2 regions of the Pseudoalteromonas piscicida genome follow, and region 1 is predicted to be linked to the other one. Evidence: predicted binding sites of a transcription regulator. Region 1 holds the regulator's gene; the other holds the start of a gene.
What was found. Region 1 encodes NrdR, which represses ribonucleotide reductase genes. Its sites were predicted from a motif close to AAACACNANATNTNGTGTTT; they were not measured.

Region 1 (16,553 bases):
GCAGAAGCAATTGCTTGCGTTGACGCCATTTCCTGTGCAGTACTGGCCGACTCACCACCACGCTTATTGCCGCGCTGCTCTTGCCGACCACCCGCAGACGATTCATCACCGGCCTGAAACTCAAGCATCTGTTGCGTCATTTCTACGGTTTGCTGTTGAATCGTTTCAATTGGTGTTGGCTCTGGCTTACCTGGGGTAAATTCCATCGCGATAACGCTGGTACCTTTAGGGATATCCTTTACTTCAATTTTATTTTGCACACCAAAAGCAAACTTCATCGATCCTGCAATTTGCTTAAACTTCAGCACGTCCATTTCGGAGAATGCCAATAGCAGTACGAAGAAGCACATTAACAACGACATGAGATCAGCAAACGTTCCCATCCAGGCCGGAAGACCTGGAGGGGGCATTTACATTCTTTCTCATCTGACATGATTATTCCTCAGCCTCAGCGCCACGTTTAGACTCAGGCAAATAATTTTTCAAGATGCCTTCAATAACTTTTGGGTTTTGACCATCTTGAATGCCTAAGATTGCATCTAAGATAAGGCGCTGGTTTCGCTCTTCTTCATCTTTACGAAGCTCAAGTTTAACCTGAATAGGGATCGCTACCACGTTAGCTAAGAACGCACCATACAAAGTTGTTAAAAGTGCAACGGCCATAGCTGGCCCGATTGCTTTCGGGTCGTCCATGTTAGACAACATAGCCACCAAGCCTATGAGAGTTCCGATCATGCCCATCGCAGGCGCAATATCTGCGAGGGATTTAAATAAACCCGCGCCTAGTTCATGTCTTGAAGACGTCAGGGAAATATCTTTTTGCAGTGTGGCACGTACAACATCAGCATCATGACCATCGACTAGCATATCGACGCCTTTACGCATAAACTGGTTGGGAATTTCGGCTTCTTCTAATGCTAAAAAACCACCTTTACGCGCAGAATCAGCAAGCTCAACGGCTTTCTCAATCAGCTCCTCTGGGGTTTCAATCTTAAACATAAAGGCCTTTCCGGCCACTTTACCAATTCCGAAAAACTGTCCAAGCGTAAAGTTAGACAATACGATAAAAATTGAACCACCAAATACGATAACGACGGAAGGCGTGTTATAGAACATAGCGATCTGGCCATCACTACTTAGTACCATGGACATTACAATTAAACCTATGGCACCCAGGATCCCTATTACCGTTGCTAAATCCACATGTCCTCCGGGGGAAGTTATTTGTGATAAATCACGCAGTTATTATTGTTTGAGTTATCGGCAAGTTTTTCTACAACTTAACACTATTATATTAAAAAGTGTTTAAAATGCGAGTTTATAGCAGATCTTGTAATGCCGATACTCGGTCAGATCAAAAAGTCTCTGGTTTTTTTGACCTTGGCGCGCAATCCCCCTAAAATTGCCACACTTTTACTTTACGGGTCAGCGTGACATATGGCGGTAAAAAAACCTGATAACTTGAGCTTTGAAGAGGCCATGCAAGAGTTGGAACAAATCGTTGCAGACATGGAAAACGGTAGCCTACCTCTCGATCAAGCACTTAAACAATTTGAGCGTGGGATAAAGCTCGCAAAAGCGTCAAACCAAAAACTTCAGCAAGCTGAGCAACAGGTCGCTATTTTGATGGGCGAAGATGAGCAAGCACAATTACAGTCATTTGATAACGAAGCCTAATGTCAGCAAAACTACAAGAAAAGCTCCTGTTTGCTAAAACTCGTGTTGAGAACACCGTTTTACACTATTTTGATAGTGTGCTTGATACCGAAGAGAATATAAAAGCTGCTACTCGTTACAGCATAGAAAATGGTGGTAAACGTTTACGACCATTTTTAGTGTATTGCACTGGTGAGCTATTTGGTGCGGTTCCAGCAGACTTAGACAAGGCCGCCGCCGCCATAGAGTGCGTTCATAGCTATTCGTTGGTGCACGATGATTTACCCGCAATGGATGATGACGAACTTAGGCGTGGCCGTCCAACTTGCCATATTCAATTCGATGAAGCGACAGCTATCTTAGCCGGTGATGCCTTACAAACTCTGGCTTTTGAGCTGTTAAGTGAACATCAATTCGCAGTAAACCAACATGCCCAAATAAAAATGATTTCAGTGCTAGCCAAGGCATCGGGTCTACAGGGCATGGTTGGCGGTCAAGCGCTTGATATAGCCGCGACCGATCGTTCAATTACCATAGAGGAACTTGAACGCATTCATAAGCTAAAAACAGGTGCGCTGCTAAGCTGTGCTGTAGAGCTTGGGATCTTATGCGGCAATCCAGAGCGAGTTACGGAGCAAGCATGTAATGCAATACGCACTTATGGTCGTGCAATTGGCCTAGCATTCCAAGTCAGAGATGACATTCTTGATGTAGAAGGTGACACGATAGTGCTTGGTAAGCCACAGGGTTCTGACTTGGAACATAATAAGTCTACCTACCCTGCATTGTTAGGTTTAGAGCAAGCAAAAGAAAAAGCCGAACAGTTGATAGATGAGGCACTGGATGCACTTACAGTAATCGACGGTGACACAGAAATACTTGCAGATTTAGCAAAATACATCATAGATCGAGAATATTAAGCTGACGTATAAAATAACTGCGCCAAGCTAAGAAAATAGTCACAAGTACTTTGTAAACGCTGGCTAACATAATATCATGGCCAGTTAGTGAAGAATTTTAATAATTATGAAGTGAACCACGCGAGGAATTGCGCTGAGATTCACTTAGGACTCTGATAAATACCATGAAACTTGATAGTAGCAAGTATCCTTTACTCGCGTTAATTGACGACCCAAGTCAACTCCGTCAATTACCCCAGCACAAGTTAACCGCGTTTAGTGATGAGCTTCGCGAGTATTTGCTGAACTCAGTCTCTCAAAGTAGCGGTCATTTTGCATCTGGCTTAGGCACTGTAGAGCTTACCGTGGCTTTACACTATGTATATAACACACCAAGCGATAGGCTAGTTTGGGATGTAGGTCATCAAGCCTATCCGCACAAGCTACTGACAGGCCGAAGAGATCGGATGCATACTATTCGCCAAAAGGATGGCTTACATCCTTTCCCCTATAGAGAAGAAAGCGAATACGATACGTTTAGTGTCGGCCATTCTAGTACCTCAATATCAGCGGCACTTGGTATGGCAATTGCTGCTGAAAAGGAAGGCATTGGACGTAAAACCGTCGCCGTTATTGGTGATGGTGCAATGACCGCAGGCATGGCATTTGAAGCCATGAACCACGCTGGCGACATCAATCCGGATATGTTAGTGATCCTAAACGACAACGAAATGTCTATCTCGGAAAACGTTGGCGCACTTACAAATCATTTCGCGAAGATCCTTTCTGGTAGTTTTTACACCAATATTCGCGAAGGCAGCAAAAAACTGCTGTCCGGCGTGCCTCCAGTTAAAGAGCTTGCAGGTCGCATGGAAGAGCATTTAAAGGGGATGATAATCCCTGGTACCTTCTTTGAAGAGCTAGGTTTTAACTATATAGGGCCAATTGACGGACATAATGTAGAGACGCTGGTAGATACGCTGCGTAATATGCGAAACTTAAAAGGTCCTCAACTATTACACGTTAAAACCCAAAAAGGGAAAGGCTATAAACCAGCAGAAGCAGACCCTATTGGTTATCATGCAGTGCCTAAGTTTGATCCAAGCGTGCATAGCTTACCCAAATCCAAACCCAGCGCACCGACCTTTTCAAAAGTGTTTGGTGACTGGCTCTGTGATATGGCCGCACAAGATAATAAGCTGATGGCTATTACACCGGCAATGCGTGAAGGCTCTGGCATGGTGCGCTTTTCTAAAGAGTATCCGGCTCAGTATTTCGATGTCGCTATTGCTGAGCAACATGCAGTAACGCTTGCTGCGGGCTTCGCTTGTGAAGACCTCAACCCAGTTGTTGCAATCTATTCTAGCTTTTTGCAACGCGCATATGACCAACTCATTCATGATGTCGCACTACAAAATCTACCAGTACTTTTTGCTATTGACCGCGCAGGTGTCGTTGGTGCCGATGGTGAAACACACCAAGGGGCTTATGATTTAAGCTTTTTGCGCTGTATTCCTAATATGGTGATCATGGCACCAAGCGACCTCAATGAGTGTCGCCAAATGCTCTATACTGGTCACCGCCTAAATAGGCCAGCTGCGGTAAGATACCCTCGAGGTAGTGCAGGAAGCGCAGACATTACCTCCGAAATGACCGAGCTAGAAATTGGTAAAGGCAAAGTAGTGAGAGAAGGTGAAAAGCTCGCTATTTTAAGCTTTGGTACTTTGTTCGAAAACGCGCAAACTGTTGCCGAAGAGCTAAATGCTACACTTGTGGATATGCGCTTTGTAAAGCCTTTAGACACCGCACTTATCGAAGAGTTAGTGGTAACTCACGAGCGCTTTGTAACACTTGAAGACAATGCGATTGCTGGTGGTGCAGGCTCTGCTGTGAGCGAATATCTAATAGCTCAAGGTCATCTAAAGCCAATCAAACTACTCGGCCTACCTGATGAGTTTATTAAGCATGGCTCGCAAACTGAGATCCACGCTGAATTGGGCTTAAGCAGTGAAGGAATAAGTCAGCAAATTAAGGCTTGGGTAAATCCACAGTCTTGACTCTGAGCAGTTCTAAAAAAGGCTTCCATTTGGAAGCCTTTTTTATTCTCCATCTCTCGTCTTGAGATACGTTGACAGTTTAAAAGCTAGTGACGAGCTTTACCTCATCCACACTCTTACTTCCGCAAGTCCATTGCTTTGCAGAAGTTGTAACTGAGACTCTATATTCGCGCTTTGCTCAAATTCGAATGCATCCAATTGATCGTCAAAGAAGATTGTCGCAGCACCATCACCGCCACGTTGTTTGACCTGATGTAATGCGATATCAGCTAGGTTCACAGATGATTCCCAACCAATAACCTTGCCGCCCAGTAGTGGTAATGGATAATATGACCAGCCCATCGACACCGTCAATTTGGTCGTTTTACCATTCGGTAAGCGGTAATCCGTTTCAGCAATCGCCTTACATAAGTCGCTAACATACTCTTCAATAAAATCTCTGCTAAAGTCGCGCAATAGTAATAAGAATTCGTCACCGCTCCAACGGACGACATAATCAGAACCTTGCGTTCGTGTATTGAGTAACGTAGCTAATTGCTGCAAACAACTATCACCGCCAATCGGGCCGTAAGAGTCATTAATTTTGCTGAAATCGTCGATGTTCATAATCATCAATACCAAGCTCTTATTTTGAGCCTGCAGCGACTGTGCATTGCGCTGATAATGCTCGACATCTTTTGGTAACTGATCAAAGAGGAAGCGACGACTACGTAGTCCCGTCAATTCATCTGAGTGGCTCACAAGCTTAAGCTGAGTGTTAACCTGATTGAGCTTTTCGTTGGCTTTCCTGAGCTCTGTAGTACGCTCAGCTATCAACGCCTCTAGCGCTGCTTGCTTTCTTCTTTCTTGCGCTCTAAATACCCAAAATATCAGATAGAACATAAAGATAAACGCGCAGGTAATAAACAGCCTAAAGTAAATCGTCTCATCGAAACGGCGCGGTAACATAATGGATAAGTTAAGCACCTTCGCCTGCTCCCAATCTTGCCCTTGGCGCTTAGCTTCTAAAACAAAGGTGAAGTTTCCTGGTGGTAAATTAGTATAAATTGCTTCGCGTCGTGACTGGGCATCACGCCACTGCGTATCGTGCCCTTTTAGCTTGTATCTAAATTCAATGCTATGCGGCGCGTAAAAGTCGATTGCGGTATAATTGATAGTTAGATCACGCTCAGAAGTATCAAGCTGGATCACTTGATTTAATGACTCGGTGCTAAATACTCTATCGTGGGTAGACAGTGATTCTAATCTTGGCAATAAATCCCCGCCACCAAAAAGCTGGACATTTTTAGGGATCTCAACAACACCTTGTAAGCTGGGGTAAAAAATAGCAGACTCGGTTTCAACCACTGCATCATGCCCAAGCCCTGAACAACACTGGCTTGGTCTGCCATCAAGCTGTCTATCAAATGGGCTTATTACTTGTTCAACTTGCAAACTCTCTATAGCGTGACCAAATTGCGCAACGGGCATGCGATACACCCCTTTCATCGTGCTCACCCAGATGAGCTGGTTGCTCTTGTCATAATGCAGCGAAAATATCGATCCGTAAGGCAAACCATTTGAAGCATCAAGCTGGTACCAATCCCCGTCTGAGGTGCGATAGAATAACCCATCATTGAGGGATCCAACTAAAGTCGTCACAGTATCCAAATGCAGAATACTGGTAATATAAGCGGTATCCAAGGACGTTTGAGAACCAATTTTTTCGATCCCCTTATCGTTATAACGATAAGCGCCTTTATTAGTTCCTATAAAACCGTACCTTGGGAAGTCTTCAACAAAAGTAACGAATTGGCTACCTAGGAAGGCATTATAGGCAAACGGCGTTATCCCTTGTAATCCAGACGATACAACCCCCTCCCCGTACCAAACCACATACCTCCTCGGTTTGAAGGGCTAAGTGAAAATACAGGATTTTGCCTGAGTTCTCGCTCATTTAACTTTTGCAGTGTGCCATCTTCGTAGATAAGCGCACCGCGATCAGTACCGAGAATGAGCTTTTCACCAAGAAATTCTAAATCGTGTATTACAGAGCGATTTAACTGAGCACTTGTGAGCACGGGCTGATAACTATCATTTAGCCCGATAATACCGAGACCTTCTCTACTAGCCACCCACAATTGACCATTTGGGCCTTGAGTAATGGCTGAAATAGCTTGATTTGTCCGTTGGCCGATATGATGACGCTCAACCTTACCTGAATGAGCAAGCCAAAGCCCCTCATTTAAACTGGCAAGCCAAATATTATCATCGTCATCCATAAAAATATCGGCAAACCAGATGCTCTGGTCTAGTTGAATTGGTTCAACCGCTTGCCAAATGCCATTATTTTGTCGGTATAACAACCGACCATAGGTGGAAACCCACAGGCCACCTTCTTTATCGTTAAGAAACTTATATACCGCGTTATTACCTACTTCTTGGTAACGGCGTAATACTTCATCAATATCTAGAAAATACGCGCCCAGCTCCGACGCTAAAAACAGCTTTCCATCGACCCAAGCTAAGTCATGTATGATGGTTTGTGCTAACTGTTCGGGTAGTGATACTTTACTCGCCAATTCAAGCCTAACCCCATCGCCAGTGCGGTTACTTGATTCGCTGATTTTAAGCAAGTGACGCTCATTTACTAACCAGATACCATCAGGTACTAGCGCCATTTTAGTCACTGAGCCTACAATTTGATTGATTTGAGTAACGTCTAACGTGCTTTGCTCTATGTTATTGGCAGCTAAGGTCAGCTTTTTAGCGGAAACATAATACAGACCATTTGCAGCAATCCAGATCCCGCCGTCTTCATCTTGCAGGATATCCCGTACAGGCCCCTGTAAATCAAAACGTCGAGCCTCTAAGGTTTGTGGATTGAGTCTTAACAGTCCTCGACGTGTGCCAACCCAAAGCATGCCAAATCGATCCACCACCAACTTATTGATGGCATTGCTATTTAAAAACTCGGTATTTTGCGTGTTGAAGTTTTGAAATTGATGGCCATCAAACCGGCTTAGACCAAATTGAGTTCCAATCCAGATATAGCCCTGATTGTCTTGAACGACACTCTTAACGCTTTGTGACGGTAATCCACTTTGGATATTCCACTGTTTAACCACGTAATCATCTATCGCCGCAAAACTCGTCATTGGTAGCAGCAAAGTGAAAATGAAAAACAATAGCCTTGTCATCTCGATTCCATCACATCAGCATAGTTAGACTAAAATGCCAGTTTTAAACAAAGCTTGCACGCAAATCAATGAAAAAATGCCAGCTAATACATCATCTAGCATGATCCCAGAACCACCGTGCAAGCGTTTATCGAGCCATCTTATCGGACCCGGTTTCAAAATATCGAAAAAGCGGAACAAAATAAAGCCGACGATTAATGACTGCCAGCTAAGTGCCGCCCCTATCATGGTAATATAAAAGCCAGCCACTTCATCCCACACGATGGCAGGATGGTCGTGAACATTAACATCGCCCGCTGTTTTGCCACACACCCAGATCCCAAATAACGTCATGACAATTGCAACAAGACATTGCAGCCAAATTGGTGTGCCTTGGGTTGCAAAAATAAACGGCAATGCGGCGAATGTGCCGAAAGTGCCTGGTGCTTTTTTCGCTAAACCAAGACCAAATCCGAGTGCAAAGAATTGATGTGGCTTCTTTAAATTAAATACATACTGCTTAGCCAAACCAACTCCTAGCTAAAATGCTCAAAACCAAGCCCTGCAAGCTGGTAAGGTTGACCTTTTTTAAGCAATTGAATTTCACCATTATTGGCCGTAATTTGGCCAATACAAACTGGCTCAACACCATATTGCTTTAATCTGGTTTCCACGGCATTTTTATTATTATCATTGACCGTGAATAGTAATTCGTAGTCATCACCAAAACCCAGCGCAAGTCGCATGCGTGCGTCTTCATCAAGACTTGAACGCAGCGCGTCAGACTGCGGGACTTTATCCGCGTTTATCTTAGCGCCCACTGTTGAGCTGCGTAAAATGTGCTTAAGATCCGCGAGTAGACCGTCTGAGATATCAATTGCTGAGGTTGCGAGGCCTCTAAGTACTTGACCCGCAGCAACCCGTGGCGCTGGGTAGTGAAATTTTTCAAGCGCCGCTTTGTGGTGTTTTGGCTCAAGCGTCCAGCCTTGCTTTCGCGCTTCGATTGCAAGCCCTGCGTCACCTAGCGGGCCTGTTACATAAATCCAATCCCCCACTCGGGCTCCTGAGCGCTTGAGTGCTTTACCGGTTGGCACAATACCCTTTGCACATACGGTGATAGTCAATGGACCTTGCGTCGTATCTCCACCTATCACCTGTACGTTATAGTACTCAGCAATTTCATGCATGCCCTCAGTAAAAGCTTCTAACCACTCCAAATCAGCGCTGGGTAGTGTTAAGCCAAGCGATACCCAAGTAGGCTCAGCACCCATTGCAGCTAAATCGCTAAGATTCACCGCGATAACACGGTGGCCAAGTGCCCGAGGTGGTATATCTTCAAAAAAGTGCACACCCGCAACTAGCGTGTCGGTTGTTACCGCAAGCTGGTTCCCAGCGGGGATCGAAACCAAGGCACAGTCGTCACCGATCCCAAGCTCTACATCTCGGCGAGTAATGCCGCGGCCTTTAAAATAGTGATTGATTAGCTCAAATTCTTTCATACACAAAAAAGCCGGCCAAGGCCGGCTATTCCTATAGTAAAGCTTATTTGCGAATAAACTTAACCGCTTTGTCTAGTACACCGTTAACAAATTTGTGGCTCTCTTCAGCGCCGAACATTTTCGCCAACTCAATACCTTCGTTGATAGCCACTTTGTATGGCACATCTTCACGGAATTTAAGCTCATAAGCACTAACACGTAACACGGCAAGCTCAACCATATCCAACTCTTCAAGTGGACGAGCTAAATGCGGACGAATCGCTTCGTCTAGCTGCTTTTGGTTAACAACAACACCACGCGCTAAGTCTTTGAAGTATTCGACATCGACTTTAGTTACGTCGTTTTCGATCAGCATTTGCTGTTCGATATCGGCAATTGGGTTACCACTTAGCTGCCAAGAATAAATAGCTTGTAAAGCAAGTACACGTGCTTTGCGTCTAGCTGCTGGTTTCACTGAGATTCCTCTTAAATTTGCTCTAGCACGTTCACCATTTCTAGAGCTCCAAGGGCGGCTTCTCCCCCTTTGTTGCCCATTTTAGTGCCCGCGCGCTCGATAGCTTGCTCAATGCTTTCAGTAGTAAGTACACCAAAAGCAACAGGGATGTCATAATCTAATGAAACGCTAGCTAAGCCTTTGTTAGACTCGTTAGCAACTAAATCGAAGTGTGGCGTACCACCACGAATAATCACACCTAGCGCAATAATCGCGTCGTGCTCTTTTTTCATCGCAACGCGTTTTGCTGCTAGTGGTAGTTCAACCGCTCCCGGTACATATACAACCGTGATGTCTTCATCGCTAACACCACCGGTACGCTTCAACTCATCAACAGCGCCTTCAAGTAAGCTGCTACCGATAAAATCGTTAAAACGTGAAATGACAATGGCAAATTTTTTGCCAGGAGCGTATTTATTACCTTCGATTACTTTCATTAGATGTTCCTAATCTGTATGAGCAATTGCCAAATTGAGGCGCATGATAGCACAGTAATATGGCAATCGCCTACTATCTGAATATAGGCGATTGCGATCAATTTGGCATTTTGGAATTATTTTGGTTCGACGTATTCAACCACTTCTAAGTGGAAACCAGACAGTGCGTGATATTTCTTAGGTAGACTCATTAGGCGCATTTTTTGAATGCCTAAATCAGCCAAAATTTGCGACCCCACACCAACGGTGCGAGAAGTACCTTGGAATTTACGGTAGTTTACTTGTTCACCCGCATCTTCCGCAGCAAAGGCCTTAACCAATGCTTCTATCTCTTCACTACGTTCTTGTTTGCCAAGAATAACTAATACACCTTCGTTGTCGGCGATGTGTTTCATGGCACTTTGCAGTGTCCAGCTTCTATCAGCACTACGATCGGAATGAAGAATATCGTTAAACGTACTTTGCAAATGCACACGTACTAAATTGGCTTCTTCCGATTTGATCTCGCCTTTAACCATCGCATAGTGAAGTTGATTATCAATGGTGTCTTTGTAAGTCACTAGGTTAAACTCACCGAACTCAGTAGGAAGTTTACACTCTGCTACTTTTTCGATAGTGGTTTCGTTTAAGTTACGATACTCAATTAAATCAGCAATGGTGCCGATTTTAATATCGTGTTCTTTTGCGAATACTTCTAGTTGTGGGCGACGTGCCATAGTGCCATCTGGATTTAGAATTTCAACAATCACAGATGCAGGTTCCAACCCCGCCAAACGTGCTAAATCACATCCAGCTTCAGTATGACCTGCGCGCGTTAAAACCCCACCAGGTTGCGCCATGATTGGGAAAATATGACCAGGTTGTACAATATCTTCAGGCACAGCACCTTTGGCAACTGCAGCTTGCACTGTACGAGCACGATCTGCCGCTGAAATCCCCGTCGTTACGCCTTTCGCAGCTTCAATAGACAAAGTAAAGTTGGTAGAGAACTGAGCGCCATTGGTTTTCACCATTAGTGGCAAGTTCAGCTGCTCACAGCGCTCCTGTGTCATGGTTAAACAGATTAACCCGCGACCATATGTTGCCATGAAATTAATTGCATCTGGTGTAATGTGCTCTGCTGCAATGATCAGATCACCTTCATTTTCTCGGTCTTCATCGTCCATCAAAATAACCATTTTACCGGCTTTAATGTCCGCGATGATTTCCTCAGCACTATTTAAACTCATAGTTTTCCCATTTTTACTTTGTCTGTGGCTACTTTATAAAGCCAGCTTTCGCCAATAGACTGGTTGTGAGAGTGGACTCGCTGGCAGCGCTTGGCTCACCCTGAATTAGTCTTTCGAGGTAGCGGGCGATTTGATCAACCTCTAAGTTTAGTTTTGACCCGACTTGAAAACCTGCAATCGTCGTTTCTTGCGCCGTGTGTGGCACTATGGTCAATTTAAAGCGATTTTGTTCCACGGCATTGACCGTCAAACTGATACCATCAATGGCAACCGAACCTTTATACGGAATATACTTCATTAGCGATGATGGCGCGGCCAACCAATAGTCAGTCGCTCTGGCATTAGCGGTTATCTCAACCACTTCAGCAATACCATCCACATGGCCTGACACCAAATGACCGCCTAGACGTGAAATCGGCTGCAGTGCCTTTTCAAGGTTGACCTTTTGGCCTTGTTTGTACTCGGCAAAACGCGTCAAACTTAAGGTTTCGTTAGAAACATCGGCTTTGAAGCCATCATGAAACTTCTCAGTTACGGTCAGGCAAACCCCGTTGGTGGCAATGCTATCACCCAAGTTTACATCGCTCATATCAAGAGATGTTGTGGTCACACGAACAATTAAATCGCCGCCCTTGAGTTGCAATTGAGTTAATGTTCCTGTTGCTTCGATAATACCTGTAAACATTTTACTTCTCTTTAGTCGCGATAAGTTTGAGATCAGGCCCCACTTGGCAAACGTCGCCAAACACTAACTCAGGTATTTGCGACATGGCGCTCAGTGGTGTGGTGTTAAACAGCCCTTTTCCAGCGCCAATTATTTTCGGTGCCAAATAGACGATATACTCATCGATTAGCCCTTGTTCATGCATTATACCCGCTAGGGTGGCACCAGCTTCTAACCAAACATAATTACAGTGCTTTTCAGCCAGCTTGTTGAGCACGGCTCTTAAATCGAGCTTATCACTGATTTCAGGCACGACAATTTGCTCTACGAAATGAGGCCATTGCGCTGAATTATCAATAGTACGGCGAAAAATAATCACTGGAGATGCAATTTTAAATAGCGCAAGATTTGGTGTCAGACGATTTTGTGAGTCAATAATCGCACGTATCGGCTGGCGTAGCTCAGATTGAGGATAATCGGTGTCTTGCAAAAACTCCTCACGAACATTGAGTCTGGCGTTGTCTACCATAACCGTATCGGCTCCGGTCAAGACCACGCAGCTTTGCGCGCGGTGGCGCTGTACGTCTAAGCGCGCCGCGGCTGAGGTAATCCATTTGCTCTGGCCATTATTTAATGCAGTTTTGCCATCAAGAGAAGCGGCAAGCTTGCAGGTCACGAACGGCAATCCATACTCCATTCGCTTCAAGAAACCGGTATTTAGCGCCCTTGCTTGTGGCTCTAGCAAACCAAAAGCCGTTTCAATTCCCGCGGCCTCTAACATTGCCAATCCACGCCCTGCAACTTGTGGATTGGGATCAACCATGGCAGCAACCACTCTGCTGACGCCTGCGTCAATCAGACCTTTTGCACACGGCGGCGTTCTGCCATAGTGACTGCATGGCTCAAGCGTTACATAGGCAGTTGCACCAGCGGCCTTAACTCCAGCTTGCTTAAGCGCATGCACTTCAGCATGACCTTCACCTGCTTTTAAGTGCGCGCCTTCACCGACTATTTCATTGTCTTTTACGATCACACAACCGACATTGGGGTTTGGCGTTGTGGTATATTTACCGCGCTTTGCAAGCGCGATGGCGCGGCTCATGTAATCATGGTCTTGCGGTGTGAACTGGCTCAATCCCCCAACCTCGCAATTTCTTCACCAAACTCACGAATATCTTCAAAAGAACGATATACCGAAGCAAATCGCACGTAAGCCACTTTATCGAGCTTTTTGAGGGCTTCCATAATGCATTCGCCAATCATGTCGCTGGCTACTTCGCGTTCACCAGTGCCACGAATTTGAGATTTAATCTGATGTACCACTTCTTCTATTTGTTCTGTGCTGACAGGACGCTTTTCCAGCGCTCGGTGCATACCATTGAGTAGCTTATCTTCATTGAAGGGCTCTCTGGTACCGTCTTGCTTTATCACTCGCGGCATTACGAGCTCAGCACCTTCAAAGGTAGTAAAGCGTTCGTGGCATAAAATACACTCACGACGGCGACGAACTTGGTGGCCGGAAGCAACCAAACGTGAATCTATCACTTTGGTATCTTTGGCTGTACAGAATGGACAATGCATAGACGCTCTCGTTGACTCAAAAACAAAAAAGGCCGCTTGAATGCGGCCTTAATCATAACAAAAAACTGCTTTTTTGTGAGCGAAATTATGCGTAAACAGGTAATTTAGCGCAAATTGCTTTTACTTTTTCTTTCACTTGTGCCTGTACAGACTCATCATTGATGTTGTCTAGTACGTCACAGATCCAGCCAGCAAGCTCTTTCGACTCAGCTTCTTTAAAGCCACGGCGAGTGATCGCAGGAGAACCGATGCGAAGGCCAGAAGTAACGAACGGTGAACGCGGATCGTTTGGTACTGAGTTTTTGTTTACTGTGATGTTAGCGCGACCAAGTGCTGCATCCGCATCTTTACCTGTGATGTCTTTATCAATCAGGTCAAGTAGGAATAGGTGGTTTTCAGTTTTGCCAGAAACCACTTTATAACCACGCTCTTGCAGTACCGCAACCATAGCTTGTGCATTTTTAACCACTTGCTCTTGGTATGACTTGAACTCTGGTTGTAATGCTTCTTTGAACGCAACCGCTTTCGCAGCGATAACGTGACATAGAGGACCACCTTGGCCACCAGGGAATACCGCTGAGTTTAGCTTTTTGTAGATTTCTTCATCATCACACGCAGAGATGATAAGACCGCCACGAGGACCCGCTAGTGTTTTATGCGTTGTTGTTGTTACAACGTGTGCATGAGGCACTGGGCTTGGGTAGATACCAGCAGCAACGAGGCCCGCAACGTGCGCCATATCAACAAGTAGGTAAGCGCCTACTTTATCAGCGATTTCACGGAACTTAGCCCAGTCAACGATACCTGAGTACGCAGAGAAACCGCCAATGATCATTTTTGGCTTGTGCTCAAGTGCTAACGCTTCAACTTGTGCGTAATCGATTTCGCCTGTTTCTTCGTTTAGACCGTACTGGATAGCATTGTACGTTTTACCAGAGAAGTTTACGTGTGAACCGTGCGTTAAGTGACCACCGTGAGCCAGGCTCATACCTAGCACAGTGTCATGTGGCTGAAGTAGCGCTTGGAATACCGCTGCGTTTGCTTGTGAGCCAGCGTGAGGCTGGACGTTTGCGTAAGTAGAACCAAATAGCGCATTGGCACGGTCAATCGCGAGTTGCTCAACCACGTCAACGTGCTCACAACCACCGTAGTAACGCTTACCTGGGTAACCTTCAGCATACTTGTTTGTTAGCTGAGAACCCTGTGCTTCAAGTACACGTGGGCTACAGTAATTCTCAGAAGCGATAAGCTCGATGTGCTCTTCTTGACGTGAAGTTTCTGCTTCAATCGCTGCAAATAGTTCTGGGTCAAAATCTGCAATATTCATGTTACGTTCTAACATGGTTTCTCCTAGGTAAACGTAAGGGTATTTTTAAAGACAATCTAGCATCACAAGATAACCAGTTTGCCTATGAAATCAGCATGGGCATATTTAAGCAGGGATTGAATTTATTTCACACCCCTATCGCGATGATATTTTTTTATTTAAACATTAATATTTTAAATAAGACAACCTAAGTTGCATTTGAAAAGCTAATATAGTTGTGAAATTGAACATACTTAAGCGGGCCAATTACCCACTTAAGTGTTCATTCTCATTTAGTTCAGCTTTGCCAACATCGCTGCTTTCAAAGCATCATAATCCGCGCTGAGCGGCTCAGCTAAACATGGTTTTTGCAATGCATCGGCCAAGGGTTTTGGCATATCAAGCTGCTGATTTAAAACACCTTCTACAGATTCTTTAAACTTCGAAGGATGCGCAGTAGCAAGGAAAATGCCGGTTTCACCTGCTTGCGAATCCAGTGCTAATCCTTCGTAAGCTATCGCGGTATGTGGTTCAGCTAGATAGCCTTTGCCATGCAACTCTTGCATGACCGCCTGAGTACGCGCTTCCGACACCGAACGTGAATAAAAGTCATGTTTGTTAAAATCACCTCTTTCCAGCATGATTTCAACACGAGGCCAGTTATTAGGTTTACTCACGTCCATCGCATTAGAGAGTGACTCCAAAGTGTCGTTTGGTTGCCACTCACCCGACGCAATGTAACGGGGCACAGTATCATTTTGGTTTGTCGTGGCACTTAACTTGGCAATAGGTAATCCAATCGCCGCCGCAATCATCGCCGCACAGACATTACCGAAGTTACCACTTGGCACCGAGACATGCACATTATCACGCTGCGATTTAGGTAATTGCGCTAGCGCTTCAAAGTAATAACACACTTGCGCCACTAAGCGGCTGATGTTGATAGAGTTTGCTGAATTGAGGCCAAGATTTTGCTTTACTTCGTCATCAAGGAACGCGGATTTCACCATCGCTTGGCAATCATCAAAACTGCCATCTACAGCATAACAATGAATGTTTTTCCCAAGTGTAGTAAACAGCTTTTGTTGGGCAAGCGAAATTTTGCCATGGGGGTAAAGGATCACCACATCGACATTTTCTTTTTCGTAAAATGCATGGGCAACGGCGGCGCCAGTATCACCGCTTGTTGCCGTAAGGATAGTCACGCGCTCCCCCTGATTAAACATGCTAATGCATTCCGCCATAAAGCGGCCGCCAAAGTCCTTAAACGCCAATGTCGGTCCATGGAAAAGCTCTAAACAATGCTGATTTTTAGCAACTTCTACTAACTTAGCTGGGAAATTAAAGGCGCGTTCTACCATTGCATCAAGCGTATCTTGTGGTAGCTCATCACCAATAAGGTGATGCAATACCTTGGCACTACGCTCAGCAAAAGGTAATTCAAGTAGTGCATCAACATCCGCAATACGCTCAAATGTAGGAGGAAAAAATACCCCTTGGTTACGACCTAAACCGATTTTTACCGCTTCAACAAATGAAACAACCTGATGTTCGTCTTTTAAATTCACTAATTT
Region 2 (16,553 bases), 930 kb from region 1:
AGTCAGTGATAGACTTGATCTTACCAGAAACTTGGTCGCCTTTGTTGTTAAGACGAGCAAATTCTTGCCAAGGGTTAGCTTTACACTGCTTAAGACCTAGAGAAATACGACGACGCTCTTCGTCGATTTCAAGAACCATAACTTCAACAGTATCACCTAGTGAAACTACTTTTGAAGGGTGGATGTTCTTGTTAGTCCAATCCATTTCTGAAACGTGTACTAGACCTTCAACGCCTTCTTCGATTTCAACGAAACAGCCGTAGTCAGTTAGGTTAGTTACACGACCAGTAAGCTTAGCACCTTCTGGGTAACGACCAGCGATAGCAGCCCATGGATCTTCGCCAAGTTGCTTAAGACCTAGAGAAACACGAGTCTTCTCTTTGTCGAACTTAAGTACTTTAACGTTGATTTCGTCACCTACGTTCACGATCTCTGAAGGGTGCTTAACACGCTTCCAAGCCATGTCAGTGATATGTAGAAGACCGTCAACACCACCTAAGTCTACGAATGCACCGTAGTCTGTAAGGTTCTTAACGATACCCTTAACTTCTTGACCTTCAACAAGGTTTTGAAGAAGCTCTTCACGCTCTTGTGAGTTCTCAGATTCGATAACAGCACGACGTGAAACAACAACGTTGTTGCGCTTCTGGTCTAGCTTGATAACTTTGAACTCTAGCTCTTTACCTTCAAGGTGAGCTGTGTCGCGAACTGGACGTACATCAACAAGTGAACCAGGTAGGAATGCACGGATTGAATCAACTTCAACAGTGAAACCGCCTTTAACTTTACCGTTGATCATACCAACAACAGTTTCGTGCTCTTCACATGCTTTCTCTAGACGGATCCAAGCTTCGTGACGCTTCGCTTTCTCACGAGAAAGGATAGTCTCACCGAAACCGTCTTCGATAGCGTCAAGTGCTACATCTACTTCGTCGCCAACAGCAACTTCTAGTTCACCAGCAGCATTTTTGAATTGCTCTGCAGGGATTGCACTTTCAGATTTAAGGCCAGCATCAACAAGAACAACATTGTTCTCGATAGCGATTACTGTACCTTTAACGATTGAGCCTTGCTCAACTTCAAAACCCTGTAGGCTTTCTTCAAATAACTGCGCAAAATTTTCTGACATACTAAATACGTCTCTATAAAGTTAAATTACCAATTAGCAACCATGCTGCATGGGGTTGTTAAATAAACACTAGCTTCCTGCCTGTGTCATTAAAAAATTTACTTAGGTAAACAACTTTTTGGAAGTTTACCTGCCACAATGGCGTCTTGAATAAAAGACATAACCTGTTTGAACACTTGCTCAGCATTATGCTCAGTTGTATCAACAACTATCGCATCGCTAGCAGGAACTAATGGGGCAACCTTGCGATTCATATCGCGATCATCGCGAGCTTTAATGTCTTCTAACAGACCACTTAGTGTAACATCATGGCCCTTCTCATTCAACTCAACAAATCGCCTGCGAGCACGTTCTTCTGCACTTGCAGTCAAATAAATTTTAAGTTCAGCATCAGGGAATACCACCGTTCCCATATCACGTCCATCTGCAATTAAGCCAACTTCTGTTCTAAAAGCGCGCTGACGTCGTAATAATGCCTCTCTCACTCTTGGTAATGCTGCAATTTTTGACGCTGCTGCACCGACTTCTTCATTGCGAATGGTATTAGTGACATCTTCACCTTCGAGTACAATTTTGCTTTTTTTAGTTTCTTTATCGATAGAAAATTGTACATCCAAATTAGCTGCGAGTGGAACCAAGCCCTCTTCGTTATCAGTTGCAATTTGGTGGTGTAATGCTGCTAACGAAAGCACGCGATAAATCGCACCGCTATCCAACACTTCCCAGTTTAATGTTTCAGCTAACAAGCGACAAACAGTTCCTTTGCCTGAACCACTTGGGCCGTCTACGGTGATAACTGGCATAGCTGCCTGCATTTAGACCTCCTAAAAATGCTCACCTGAATTTGACGGCGCATAGTATACGTCAATTTGCTGAATATATCCTTATTTACCTGTCATTTTTTGTTATATCTCAAATTATTAGTGCAGCGAGATACGATAAATGTTGGAAGTAGACTGGCTTTTACTGAATAAAATTCAAACAAAAATACGCATATCTAAAGTAGTTTTAGGCGGTTTCTAGAGAAGATTTTAAGGTGTCGAACCTGTTCAACACCTTTGATGAGACTAATACTGACTAATGCTTTCTAACACTGAAAAGTAGGTTGGGAAGGTTTTTGCCGTGCATTTAGGGTCGTTGATAGTGATCGCTTGACCACCCACTGCAACCATCGAAAAACACATTGCAATACGATGGTCATTGTATGTATCCACATCCGTGAAATTAAAATTAGCCGGTGGCGTTACTTCGATAAAGTCGTGCCCTTCTACCACTTCTGCGCCTACTTTTTTAAGCTCAGTCGCCATGGCAGCTAACCTGTCGGTTTCTTTCACACGCCAATTGTAGATATTACGAATAGCAGTTTTTCCTTTAGCAAATAGTGCTACGGTTGCAAGTGTCATCGCAGCATCAGGGATAGCATTGGCATCAATATCCACACCATTTAGCTCACCTTTACGAACAACAATACGCTCATCATACCAATCGATGTTTGCACCGACTTGTTCCATCACTTTGGCAAAGCCGATATCACCCTGCACACTTTGCTTACCCACCCCTTTGATCTCAATTTCACCGCCGGCAATTGCAGCAGCAGCGATGAAATAAGAGGCTGACGACGCATCCCCTTCGACCATAAGTGTTCCTGGAGAACGATACTGTTGTCCAGCTTTTACCACAAAATGTTGATAATTGTGGTTTTCGACGTGAACACCAAAGTGCGCCATCACGCCAATAGTAATATCAATATAAGGTTTTGAAACAAGATCACCTTTAATCGCAATATTCGTATCGCCACTAAAAAGTGGTGCAGCCATCAATAATGCGGTTAAAAACTGGCTTGAGATACTACCGTCAATCTCAACTTCACCACCAGCAAGTTGCTTACCTGCAATTTTTAACGGTGGGTAGTCTTTGTTTTTTAGATATTGAATATCCGCGCCAAGCACTTGCATCGCGTCAACAAGATGACCAATCGGACGCTCTTCCATCCGCGGCTCACCAATCAGTTTATAATCACCGGGCATAGCTGCAAGCACAGCGGTTAATGGACGATATGCGGTCCCCGCGTTACCTAAAAATAGTGGTTCAACGGGTGTAGTAAACTTACCACCATTTCCTTTGACCAGTGCCACCGTATTATTGTCTTCTAGCGTCACTTCAACGCCCAACTGAGACAACGCGCCTAACATATGGCGGATGTCATCGCTATCTAGTAAGTTCGTCACCTTTGTTGTGCCTTCGCACAACGCCGCAAGCAACAAAATACGATTTGATAAGCTTTTTGAGCCTGGTAGCGTCACACTGCCGCTGACTTTGGTTATGGGCTTGAGAGTTAATTGCTCCATCAACTGTTCTCCCGTGCGAATTTATCCATAAATGCAACTAGTGCTTTGATCCCTTCGATTGGCATGGCGTTGTATATGCTAGCCCGCATACCGCCAACAAAACGGTGGCCTTCAAGTGCGATTAAACCGTTTTGTTCTGCCTCAGCCAAGAATTTTGCATTTAGGCTGTCATCATTTAACCAAAATGGTACGTTCATCAACGAGCGACAATGTTTTGCAACTTTATTTGAGTAGAAGTCAGAGCTATCGATGTAATCATACAAAATGCCTGCTTTTTCTTGGTTGTGTGCTTCCATTGCTTTAACACCACCAATGCTTTCAAGATATTTGAACACCTCAAACGCAAGGTACCAAGCAAATGTTGGTGGTGTGTTGTACATACTTTGCTGTTCAGCCTCAATGGCATAATCGAGGATAGCTGGTCTTGGCAAGCCTTCACGCTTCAATAATGTCTTCCGTACAATCGCGATACTGAGGCCCGAAGGACCGATATTTTTTTGTGCACCAGCATAGATCAAATCAAAGTCATCGACGTTAATTTCACGAGATAAAATATTGGAAGACATATCCGCTACAATTGGTGCGGTTGCATGCTTTGGAACGTCAAATATTTCAATACCGTCGATAGTTTCGTTTGGACAATAGTGAACAAATGAAGCGTTTTCTGGTAGCTTCCACTCGGAGACAGGTAAAATGTCGAATTGACCATTTTCGTCAGTACGAATATTAATCGCATGCGTTTGCGTGAATTTCTCACCTTCTTTCGTTGCACCAGTAGACCAGATCCCGTTTTCAATATATACGCCAGGTACACCCTCTACATGTAGGTTTAGAGGTACAGCAGCAAAGTGACCTCGACCACCGCCATGCATAAACAATACTTCAAATTCATCAGAGATGTTCATCAAACGACGTAAGCTTGCTTCACATTGCTTTGCCATTTCGAGATACGGTGCCGAACGATGGCTAACTTCCATCACTGAAACACCTAGATTTTGCCAATCTAGAAATTCTTTTTGCGCTTTTTTCATAACTTCAACAGGTAACATCGCAGGACCCGCGCAAAAATTATAAACCGTCATATTTTTCCTCATTCCAAATAATCTAGATCATCCAAAGAATAACATTATTCTCATGACTTTTTGGATGAACAGTAGGCTGCCCGACTAAAACGTCGGATTGTTGGTAGCCTTAATTTATCAGGCTTCTGGCTCTTGTCATAGAGGAACAGATTGAAAAAATTGACAGGAAGAAAAAAAGCGACCGAAGTCGCTTTTTTGGGTAGGATTTTTTTATTCCTCTGCGTCAGGTTCCGCAGCAGGTGTTGCTTCACCTTCTAGCTCTGCAACGTCACCCTCAGGCAACTCTTCCACTTCAATTTCTTCGATGCGTTGAAGACCAACTACTTTCTCGTCTTCCATCGTACGGATCAGAATCACACCTTGGGTGTTACGGCCTACCGTAGAAACTTCGTTTACGCGCGTTCTAACTAGCGTACCACGGTTTGAGATCAACATGATTTCATCGTTGTCATCAACTTGAACCGCGCCAACCACAGAACCATTTCTTTCTGTTACTTTGATTGACACAACACCTTGTGTTGCACGGCTCTTCGCAGGGTACTCTGCAAGCGGTGTGCGCTTACCATAACCATTTTCAGTTACGGTCAAGATTGCACCATCGCCTTGTGGTACGATTAGTGATACCACTTTAACGTCATCTGGCATCTTGATACCACGAACACCAGTAGCTGTACGGCCCATAGGACGTAAAGCCAACATTTCTTCGCCAGTTTCAGGATCACGCTTCACTTCACCCGTTTCTGAATCTCGCTGCTTCTCATTAAAGCGTACAACTTTACCATGCTCAGTAAATAGCATGATGTCATTTTCACCTGTGGTAATGTTAGCACCGATGAGGCTATCGCCTTCGTTCAAGTTGATAGCAATAATACCGCTTGCACGCTGACGGCTGTATGCAGTCAGAGGTGTTTTCTTAACGATACCACTCGCTGTTGCCATGACGATAAACTTATCTTCTTCGTATTCACGAACCGGTAAAATTGTCGTAATACGCTCATCAGCTTCGAGTGGTAACAAGTTAACAATTGGCTTACCGCGCGCAGCACGTGATGCGAGCGGCAACTGGTAAACTTTTAACCAATATAAGCGCCCCGAAGTGGAGAAACAAAGAATTGTATCGTGAGTATTTGCAACGAGTAGACGTTCGATAAAGTCTTCATCTTTCATCTTAGTTGCAGATCGCCCTTTACCACCACGACGCTGTGCTTCGTAATCGCTAAGAGGTTGATATTTCACGTAGCCTTCGTGAGAAAGCGTAACGACAACGTCTTCTTCGTTGATCAAATCCTCTAGACTGATATCGTGCGCTGCAGCAGTGATCTCTGTACGACGCTCATCACCATATGTTTCTTTGATTTCGACAAGCTCATCACGGATCACTTCCATCAAACGTTCTGGAGAGGAAAGGATATACAGTAGTTCAGCGATAAGATCGAGTAGCTCTTTGTATTCTGCCAGAATTTTCTCGTGCTCAAGACCCGTTAATTTGTGTAGTCTTAAGTCAAGAATTGCTTGGGCTTGTTGCTCAGACAAATAATACTGACCGTCACGGATCCCGAGTTCTTCAGCTAACCAGTCTGGACGTGCAACATTTTCTTCGCCAGTGCGCTCAAGCATTGATTTAACGTTACCAAGATCCCAAGCTCGCGCCGTAAGCGCCGCTTTCGCTTCCGCTGGTGTTGGTGACTTACGAATAAGCTCAATGATAGGGTCAATGTTTGCTAGCGCAATTGCTAGGCCTTCAAGCGTATGCGCTCTGTCTCTTGCCTTACGAAGATCAAATACAGTACGACGCGTTACGACTTCACGACGGTGAATGATAAACGCATCGAGCATTTCTTTTAGGTTGAAACACTTTGGCTGGTTGTTATCTAGCGCAACCATATTGATACCAAACACAGTTTGTAGTTGTGTTTGAGCGTATAGGTTGTTTAGTACAACTTCACCTACTTCACCACGTTTGATTTCAATAACAATACGCATACCGTCTTTATCCGACTCGTCGCGTAGTGCACTAATCCCTTCAACCTTTTTGTCTTTAACAAGTTCTGCGATCTTTTCGATTAATCTTGCCTTGTTAACCTGGTAAGGAATTTCATGAACGATGATGGTTTCTTTGCCTGTTTTCTCATCGACTTCGATGTCAGCTTTCGCGCGGATATAAATCTTACCACGACCTGTTTTATAGGCTTGTTCGATGCCATTTTTACCGCTAATGATAGCGGCAGTTGGGAAATCAGGACCCGGAATATAATCGATTAACTCTTCAATGGTGATGTCTGGATTCTGGATCACAGCCAAACACCCATTGATCACCTCTGTTAAATTGTGAGGTGGAATATTGGTAGCCATACCAACCGCGATACCAGATGAACCATTCACCAATAGGTTAGGCACTTTAGTTGGTAACACATCTGGAATTTGCTCTGTACCATCGTAGTTTGGTACATAATCAACGGTTTCTTTTTCAAGGTCAGCAAGTAACTCGTGAGCGACTTTAGCCATACGTACTTCGGTATAACGCATCGCAGCTGCAGAGTCACCATCGACAGAACCAAAGTTACCTTGTCCATCTACTAGCATATAGCGTAGAGAAAAAGGCTGAGCCATACGTACAATAGTATCGTAAACCGCGCTATCACCATGTGGGTGATATTTACCGATTACGTCACCAACTACACGAGCTGACTTTTTATAAGGTTTGTTCCAGTCATTTTTAAGTTCATTCATCGCGAACAATACACGACGGTGAACAGGCTTAAGGCCGTCACGTACGTCAGGTAATGCACGACCTACGATTACACTCATCGCATAATCTAGGTATGAATTTTTTAATTCATCTTCGATATTGACTGGCAGGATTTCATTGGCGAGATCAGACATTTGACTCCACTTTCCTTCAGTGTCTACCCCTTTTGTGTCACACTACAACTTGTGTTGAGATGCTATCTGAATATCAAATTGCTTTTTCTGCTGAAGCGCCAATTAAACGCGCTTCAAAAAATAGCCGAATTGCCTCAGAGTATCAGCGGGGCTTTGTTTATTATAAAATTCGTCAAGCATGCTAACACACTTTTTACCGTTTTACAGGTGCTATTTTTATCTAATCCCCTTTATAATGCGCTCAATTCGACGAGGAAGTTTTTTATGACCGAACATCAAAATGTAGACCCTAATGAAATCGCCAAATTTGAAGAAATAGCAGAGCGCTGGTGGGACCGCGAGGGAGAATTTAAGCCATTACACGACATTAACCCATTAAGATTGGACTTTATCAACGATAAATGTGAAGGCCTATTTGCAAAAACAGTATTGGATGTCGGTTGTGGTGGCGGGATTTTAACAGAAAGCATGGCTAAGCTGGGTGCAAATGCAACCGGTATCGATATGGGGCAAGAGCCGCTTAACGTCGCAAAGCTCCACGCGTTAGAGGTCGGCGTTAACGTAGACTATCAAAAAGTGCCAGCGGAAGAATTCGCAGCCATGCACCAAGGCGAGTTCGATGTAGTAACTTGTATGGAAATGTTAGAACACGTACCAGACCCAGAATCCATTATTCGTTCAGTCGCACAGCTAGTTAAGCCCGGCGGTCACGTATTTTTTTCTACCTTAAACAAAACCACGAAAGCGTATTTACTGGCTATCGTCGCTGCTGAAAAACTGCTTAAGATGGTTCCAGAAGGCACGCATGAGCATGATAAGTTTATCCGCCCCTCGACCTTAATTGATTGGGCTGAAAAGTACGACCTCAAAGTGAGAGCGGCGACAGGAATTAACTACAACCCTATCGGCAAAACATTTACTTTAACCAAGGACGTTTCAGTTAACTACATTCTACACTTTGAGAAGCTGGCATGATCCAAGCTGTATTATTTGATTTAGACGGTACATTGCTGGATACCAGTGACGACTTGGGAGCCGCACTAAACCACGTTTTAGCTGCTAATAAAATGCCTACAGTCGGCAAACAGGTATATAGCAGTGCGATATCAAACGGCGTAGCAGCGATGCTGCAGGTAGGATTTGGCGAGTCATTAAAGCACTACGATACTCAGGTATTACGTCAGGGAGTGCTCGACTACTACCTTGAGAATTTATCAGTACACTCCCAATGCTTTGCGCAAATTGGTGAGTTATTAGCGGCACTTGTAGAAAAAGAGGTTCAGGTTGGGATCATGACAAACAAGCCTGAATTTTTAACACTTCCGCTACTAAAACAGATCCCTGAACTTGCAAAGATCGAGACAGTTGTGTGTGGAGATACCTTGGCTGTGGCTAAACCTCATCCCGAGCCTTTACTGTTAGTGGCGTCAAAATTGGGGGTTTCACCTACGCGTTGTATTTATGTTGGCGATGCTGAGCGAGATATCGTTGCTGCAAAATCCGCAAAAATGATTAGTGCAGCAGCAATGTGGGGATTCATTCCATCAGAAGCTGAAGCAAAGTCATGGCATGCGGATCTCTATCTTACTAACCCATTAGACACACTATCGCATATTTAGTGTCGATTAAAAAATAAAACACCATATATTGTGTTTTTGCTATAATAGATACGAATTTGTGTAGAAAAAAATCAGTTAGAATTTTTTTTTATTTTTACTGAAATGCGTCATCTTTCTGTTGATTTTTCTTTGTGGGCAGATAAGTGGATTGTCATAGGTTAGTGGATACTTACATAAATAAATTATCCCAAACTTATCCACAATTCTGCCCGAGTTGTTCTCTTGCAAATTCACGTCAACCCCACTATCTTGTGATCCCTAGCCACTAGGGCACCATATATAGTGGTGGTTTGCTAAACAATTTTATATTCGTGCGATATCTAAAGCGCGTTCCTAAGGAATACAGGCACATAACATGAACCAACAGCTATCTGTATGCAAAAGAAACGGTCGCAAAGAACCGTTAGATCTAGATAAGATCCATCGTGTCATTACATGGGCGGCAGAAGGCCTAGATAACGTCTCAGTTTCTCAGGTTGAATTAAAGTCACACATCCAGTTTTATGACGGTATTCGTACTGGTGATATCCACGAAACGATTATTAAAGCTGCAGCCGATCTGATCTCAAAAGAGTCTCCAGATTATCAGTATCTAGCCGCTCGCTTGGCTATTTTCCATTTGCGTAAGAAAGCCTATGGCTGTTTTGAGCCGCCGCACTTACACGACCATGTGGTAAAGTTGGTTGAAGACAAGCGCTATGATCAGCACCTTCTCACTGACTACACAAAAGCAGAGTTTGATGAGCTAAACAGCTACATCGACCATAGCCGAGATATGAACTTCAGCTATGCAGCCGTTAAGCAGTTGGAAGGTAAGTACCTTGTACAAAACCGCGTAACAGGTGAGATCTATGAAAGTGCGCAGTTCTTATATGTTCTTGTTGCTGCAAGCTTGTTTGCAAACTACCCGAAAGAAACGCGTCTAGATTACATTAAGCGATTCTACGATGCGGTTTCAACCTTCAAAATTTCATTACCAACGCCAATTATGGCTGGTGTTCGCACGCCGACACGTCAGTTTAGCTCATGCGTACTTATTGAATGTGCTGATAGCCTAGATTCAATCAACGCAACTTCTTCTGCGATTGTAAAATACGTCAGTCAGCGCGCTGGTATTGGTATCAACGCTGGTCGTATTCGTGCACTTGGTAGCCCAATTAGAAATGGTGAAGCATACCACACAGGATGTATTCCTTTTTATAAGCACTTCCAAACGGCTGTTAAAAGCTGCTCCCAAGGCGGTGTGCGTGGTGGCGCAGCGACCCTATTCTACCCGCTTTGGCATCTTGAAGTTGAAAACCTATTAGTACTAAAAAATAACCGTGGTGTTGAAGAGAACCGCGTGCGTCATTTAGATTATGGCGTGCAGTTCAACAAAACCATGTATAGCCGCCTAATTAAAGACGACTATATCACGCTATTTAGTCCATCAGATGTGCCTGGTCTTTATGACGCATTCTTTGAAGATCAAGATAAATTCGAAGAACTGTATGTTAAGTACGAGCAAGATGAGTCTATTCGTAAGAAACGCATTAAAGCGATTGAATTATTCTCAATGTTTGCACAAGAACGTGCGAGCACTGGTCGCATTTATCTACAAAACGTTGACCACTGTAATACACACAGCCCGTTTGACTCTAAGGTTGCACCGATCCGCCAGTCAAACTTATGTCTTGAAATTGCACTACCAACGAAGCCGCTAAGCCATGTAAATGACCCTGAAGGCGAAATTGCGCTTTGTACGCTTTCAGCATTTAACTTAGGTGCAATCAAGTCTCTAGATGAGTTAGAAGAGTTAGCCGAGCTTGCGGTTCGTGCACTTGATAACCTGTTAGACTATCAAGACTATCCAGTACCTGCCGCGTACAATGCGACAATGGGACGCCGTACACTGGGTATCGGTGTGATTAACTTTGCTTATTATCTTGCAAAGAATGGTGTTAAGTACTCAGACGGTAGCGCTAACGGCCTAACACACAGAACATTTGAAGCGATCCAATACTATCTGATGAAAGCATCGAATGAACTGGCAAAAGAGCGCGGTGCTTGTCCTAAGTTTAACGAGACGACCTACTCACAAGGTATTATGCCAATAGATACCTATAAGCGTGACCTTGATAAAGTCTGTGAGGAGCCATTACGCCTTGACTGGGATGCCCTAAGAGCAAGCATCCAAGAACACGGTATGCGTAACTCAACGTTGTCAGCATTGATGCCGTCGGAAACATCATCGCAAATTTCAAACGCGACAAACGGTATAGAACCGCCTCGTGGTCATATCAGTGTTAAAGCGAGTAAAGATGGTATCTTGAAGCAAGTTGTACCAGAGTACGACCGCCTCAAAGACAACTATGAGCTACTTTGGGATATTCCATCTAACGATGGTTACTTGGCGCTAGTTGGTATTATGCAGAAGTTCATCGATCAAACTATCTCTGCAAATACCAATTATGATCCAAGTAAGTTTGAAGCAGGTAAAGTTCCTATGAAGCTATTGCTAAAAGACTTACTCACCGCGTACAAACTTGGTGTTAAGACACTTTACTACCATAATACCCGCGACGGTGCTTCGGATGCTCAAGATGAGTTGAAACCAGAAGCAGAAGACGATGGCTGTGAAGGCGGCGCTTGTAAGATATAACTTTTTATGCGGGTGGTCTTCACCCGCTTTTTTAGGTATTGAGTAACACATTTATGGCATATTCTACGTTTAGCAGAAATCATAACGACCAGTTAAAAGAACCGATGTTTTTCGGACAAACTGTTAATGTATCTCGCTACGACCAGCAGAAGTTCCCTATTTTCGAAAAGCTAATTGAAAAGCAATTATCGTTTTTCTGGCGTCCAGAAGAAGTTGACGTAAGTAAGGATAGATTGGACTTTCAGGCACTTCCTGAGCACGAAAGACATATCTTTTTGAGCAACCTAAAATATCAAACATTGCTAGACAGTGTACAAGGTCGCTCTCCGAACGTTGCACTTTTGCCGATCGTCTCCATTCCTGAACTTGAAACTTGGATCGAAACTTGGGCGTTTAGTGAAACGATCCACAGTCGCTCTTACACTCACATTATTCGTAATGTGACGCAAAATCCTGAGTTAATCTTTGACGACATCGTGGGCAATGACAAAATTGTTGAACGTGCGGATGCGGTTACTAAGTATTACGATGAACTGATTGAAAAGGTAAGCCTTTATAATCAGTATGGTGAAGGCAAACATGAAATTAACGGCACAACGGTCGTCATAAACTTGTTTGAACTGAAAAAGCTCCTGTACCTTTGTATCATGTCGGTAAACATCTTAGAAGCGATCCGCTTCTACGTGAGTTTTGCCTGCTCGTTTGCTTTTGCTGAGCGTGAGCTTATGGAAGGTAATGCAAAGATCATCAAACTGATTGCTCGTGATGAGGCGCTTCATTTGTCTGGCACACAGCACATGCTAAATATCATGCAAGAAGGCAAAGACGACCCTGAAATGTCTATCGTGGCAGCACAATGCCGTGAAGAAGCAATTAAGATGTTTGTTGAAGCAGCTGAGCAAGAAAAAGAATGGGCTGAGTACCTGTTTAAAGACGGTTCAATGATTGGACTAAACAAAGATATTTTGTGTCAATACGTCGAGTACATCACAAATATTCGTATGGCAGCAGTTGGTTTACCAACGCAATTTGAGACCAAATCGAATCCTATTCCGTGGATCAATGCTTGGCTTGTTTCTGACAATGTTCAGGTTGCACCACAGGAAGCTGAGATCAGCTCATACCTTGTTGGACAAATTGATTCTGAAGTTGATGCCTCTGACTTTGGCGATTTCGACCTGTAATGGTTGAAAAGCCATCCTTCCTAATTCAGGTTGAGAATATTGAGGAGCCACTGGAATATTTGGCTTCTTCGTCTTCGATACTTGAAACCCTTGAAGCCGCAAATATTGAAGTCCCCTATCAATGCCGCGAAGGTTTTTGTGGCGCTTGCCGTGCGAAGCTCATCGAAGGACAAATACAGTACGCGAACGAGCCACTTGCTTTTGTGAGAGATGGGGAAATTTTATTGTGCTGTAGCAAGCCCAAAAGTCATATCAAAATAGAGCTACCTTAGTTAACAACTTGCTCTCTGGCAGCCGTTATCCTTTTCTACTGCGTTAAATCAGCTTGGTAATTTGAGTACGAATGTAGTGTTCACTATCAGTAACACTCATCGCCCCATTTTCAAAAATCACATCCCAATGTAGACTTCGCGTCAGCATTTCACACAATTCAACCACAAAGTCCGTGGGAATACTAAACACAGAGAAAGACCCAATAAACTGTAATTGCGCTCGACGCTCTTCAAACCATTGCTCACCGTCAGCACACAACACCACAACCTTAGCATAAAGCTTTTCGTACTTGAGTATCTCATCGACTTCTAAGGTACCTATAAACAAGGCGACTTCAACCTCTTTGTTGTCATCTTCAAGCCATACATCCGGCCAATACTTTTTCTCCGCCTTGCTCCACTTTGCGGGCTTTTCAAAAGACAGTGCGCAGATCCCAAGCAATTTCATCGCAAAATGCTCACTACTTTCTTTTGACAATATGGCAGTGGTAAATGCTTCTTCATGGTGGCTATGGTGAAATAAGTCAGCAACCTTAATCCTTGCCTTGAAAACAAATGGCTTGTTCATTACGTTGTGCTCACTTTGACTTGTTCCTTAACTATAGTTGTAATTCTAATTTCAACAATAACTAAGTTATAGTATAACGTTATTGATCCACTAAATTTGTAGTGTTATATTATCACTCTACTAGCCGAATAGGCTTACTCGTTCAATACATAATCTAACTCGTGGTAATAAAATATGTTTAAGCAGTCTCTTATCGCCAGCGCATTAATTTCAATAATCGGTGCAGCGCCAGCCTATGCTGCACAACTAACAGGTAAAGTTGTTGATGCAACCAATCAACCTCTCAGTAACGCCACTATCCATCTTCATGGCAAAAGTAAATCGGTAAAGTCAGATAAATTTGGCCAATTTACAATTGAACTTGATGCTGACTCGCAGCTTCATATCTCAAAACCAAACTACTTAGATCATCGTATTAATGTTACCGAAGAGCAAGGTTTCGTACGTGTTGAGCTAACACCAACGTCCGTTGAGAGCATAGTTGTTTATTCTTCTGCCCTGCACAAAAATAGTATGGAAATGACCTCTCCAGTGAGTGTATTAAGCGGTGATGAACTAAAAAACCGTGCAAAGCCCACACTGGGTGAAACACTAAAAGGCCAACCAGGGATCAATGCCAGTTATTTTGGTCCGGTAAGTTCAAGCCCTATTATCCGTGGTTTAGATGGTCCTCGAGTTAAAATCACACAAAATGGTTTAGATAGTAGCGATGCCTCGCGCGTTGGTCCGGATCACGCAAACACCAACGATTCTCTAGCCGCACAGCAAATTGAAGTGCTAAGAGGCCCAGCGACCCTACTATACGGCTCAGGTGCAATCGGTGGTGTGGTTAATGTCGTTGATAATCGTATTCCGACTGATGTGATCGAAAGCCTTCAAGGCGCTGCCGACTATAGCCATGATACCAACTCAAATACCAATACCTTTGCGGTGTTATTAGAATCTGGCTTTGACGGCTTCAACTTCCATTTCGATGGCGTTAAGCGTAAAGGTGATGACTATGAAACCCCTAACTTCGCGCTTCCACACGACGAACATGAAGGCGAAGATCATGCCCACGAAGCAGAAGAGCATGACGCAGAGTATGCCAACCGCGTCGATAACACCTTTATCGATTCTGAGCAATTTAATTTAGGTTCGAGTTATGTCGGTGATCATCTGACCGTTGGTTTCTCTTATGGGCGTGTTGATACCGACTATGGTATTCCAGCTCACTCACATATTGGCCATGATCATGAGCATGAGCATGGAGAGGAAGGTCATGACCACGAGGAAGAATCAGTATTTGCCCGAGTAAAGCAGGACCGTTGGCAAGGCCTTGTAAATTATGCAGTGCACAGTGATTGGCTTGAGTCTATTGGTCTACGCGTCGGTTACACCGATTATGAGCATGCTGAAATTGAAGACGGAAACATAGGCACAGTATTTGAAAATGACACAACCGAGTTACGCTTAACCGCAGAGCACCGCTTAGGTGAGTGGCACGGCACTGTTGGATATCATTTCTCCGACAGCGATTACGCTGCAAACGGTGCTGAAGCTTTCACGCCATCGACCAACACCAAAACGCACGCATTTTATATCCTAGAAGAACGCCGTTTTGGAGATTTTACGCTTGAGTTAGGGGCTCGTATCGAAGACTACCAGCTATCAAGCGAAGGTAATCAGCTAGAAGCATATGAAGAAGATCACTCGCATGACAGTGATCATGACCATGACCACGATCATGGTGGCAACTTAGATAATGGGTTTATTTCTTATGACCTTGAAATGACAAATCTAAGTCTGTCTATTGGTGGCGTGTACGATTTTGCTGAAGGCCAAAACGTTGCCGTTTCGCTGTCTCGCTCTGAGCGCGCACCATTAACCGCTGAATTGCTTTCAAATGGCATTCATATCGCAACCAGCACCTATGAACTAGGGCTTGGTTATGAGCTTGAAGGTGATCAATTACACTTCGAGCCGCAAGATATCAAACAAGAAACATCAAACAACTTAGACATCAGCTTTAGAAAGTTCTCAGGCGACTTTGGCTATACCGTTAATTTCTTCTACAACGACATCGAAAACTTCTACTATCAGGCATTAACAGACTATATCTTTAGTCCAGAGCACGGTTTAGAAGTGGCGGATCATGAACATGAAGGCGCCGTTCCAGTGTTTAAGTTTGAAAGTAGTGATGCCAAGCTATATGGTCTTGAGTTTGATGCCCATTACAAACTAAGTAACTTTGCGCGCGTCAAATTGTTTGGTGACTCGCTAACAGCGAAGTTAGATAACGACGAATATTTACCACGTATCCCGAGCAACAAGCTCGGTCTGGATTACGAGCACAGCTACAAGAATTTAACTGCTAACTTCACGGTGACGCATTACTTTGATCAAAATAATATTGCTAGCTACGAAAGTGAAACTAAGGGTTATACGTTAGTGGATATGTCATTCAATTATGACTTTGAGTTTATGGGCAGTGACATGGTTGGTTATGTTAACCTTGATAACCTAACAGATGAGCTAGGCTTTGTGCATAGCTCGTTTATTAAAGAGCAAGCCCCACTTCCAGGTCGTAACATTAAGCTTGGCATCAGAGGCTACTTTTAATACCGATTCCTTTCTTTTATAGAAGCCAAAAAGCTACCTATTATGGGTAGCTTTTTTATTTGGCTTGTTTATATTTTACTGCTTCTTATACTCAACATGATGAAGTGCTCAAAGTTGGTGGCGTGTAAAATATCAAGCGTGAACCTATGGCTATTCACCCAACGAGATAATATCCAATCAATGTTAGGGTCTTTTAAGTCACGCAGTGCAAGGATAAAGTCGCCTG

Region 2: nrdA (class 1a ribonucleoside-diphosphate reductase subunit alpha) is a predicted target of NrdR. The motif match lies at 9,330-9,349, and genes of this name have one in related genera.

The regions. Positions count from the first base shown of each region.
Region 1 is NZ_CP021646.1:747,849-764,401, reverse strand. Features, by position in the region: partial or broken gene B1L02_RS03615 (flagellar motor protein MotB) at 1-433, opposite strand, end outside; gene pomA (flagellar motor protein PomA) at 436-1,203, opposite strand; gene xseB (exodeoxyribonuclease VII small subunit) at 1,438-1,677, shown strand; gene ispA ((2E,6E)-farnesyl diphosphate synthase) at 1,677-2,576, shown strand; gene dxs (1-deoxy-D-xylulose-5-phosphate synthase) at 2,741-4,612, shown strand; partial or broken gene B1L02_RS03590 (two-component regulator propeller domain-containing protein) at 4,712-7,791, opposite strand; gene B1L02_RS03585 (phosphatidylglycerophosphatase A) at 7,816-8,298, opposite strand; gene thiL (thiamine-phosphate kinase) at 8,307-9,269, opposite strand; gene nusB (transcription antitermination factor NusB) at 9,313-9,723, opposite strand; gene ribE (6,7-dimethyl-8-ribityllumazine synthase) at 9,735-10,199, opposite strand; gene ribBA (bifunctional 3,4-dihydroxy-2-butanone-4-phosphate synthase/GTP cyclohydrolase II) at 10,316-11,428, opposite strand; gene B1L02_RS03560 (riboflavin synthase) at 11,457-12,113, opposite strand; gene ribD (bifunctional diaminohydroxyphosphoribosylaminopyrimidine deaminase/5-amino-6-(5-phosphoribosylamino)uracil reductase RibD) at 12,115-13,227, opposite strand; gene nrdR (transcriptional regulator NrdR) at 13,224-13,673, opposite strand; gene glyA (serine hydroxymethyltransferase) at 13,759-15,015, opposite strand; gene thrC (threonine synthase) at 15,273-16,553, opposite strand, start outside.
Region 2 is NZ_CP021646.1:1,673,503-1,690,055, reverse strand. Features, by position in the region: gene rpsA (30S ribosomal protein S1) at 1-1,129, opposite strand, end outside; gene cmk ((d)CMP kinase) at 1,228-1,944, opposite strand; gene aroA (3-phosphoshikimate 1-carboxyvinyltransferase) at 2,197-3,477, opposite strand; gene serC (3-phosphoserine/phosphohydroxythreonine transaminase) at 3,477-4,559, opposite strand; gene gyrA (DNA gyrase subunit A) at 4,770-7,442, opposite strand; gene ubiG (bifunctional 2-polyprenyl-6-hydroxyphenol methylase/3-demethylubiquinol 3-O-methyltransferase UbiG) at 7,707-8,417, shown strand; gene B1L02_RS07960 (HAD family hydrolase) at 8,414-9,061, shown strand; gene nrdA (class 1a ribonucleoside-diphosphate reductase subunit alpha) at 9,417-11,702, shown strand; gene nrdB (class Ia ribonucleoside-diphosphate reductase subunit beta) at 11,756-12,886, shown strand; gene yfaE (class I ribonucleotide reductase maintenance protein YfaE) at 12,886-13,158, shown strand; gene B1L02_RS07940 (YaeQ family protein) at 13,202-13,726, opposite strand; gene B1L02_RS07935 (TonB-dependent receptor) at 13,901-16,327, shown strand; gene B1L02_RS07930 (M1 family aminopeptidase) at 16,396-16,553, opposite strand, start outside.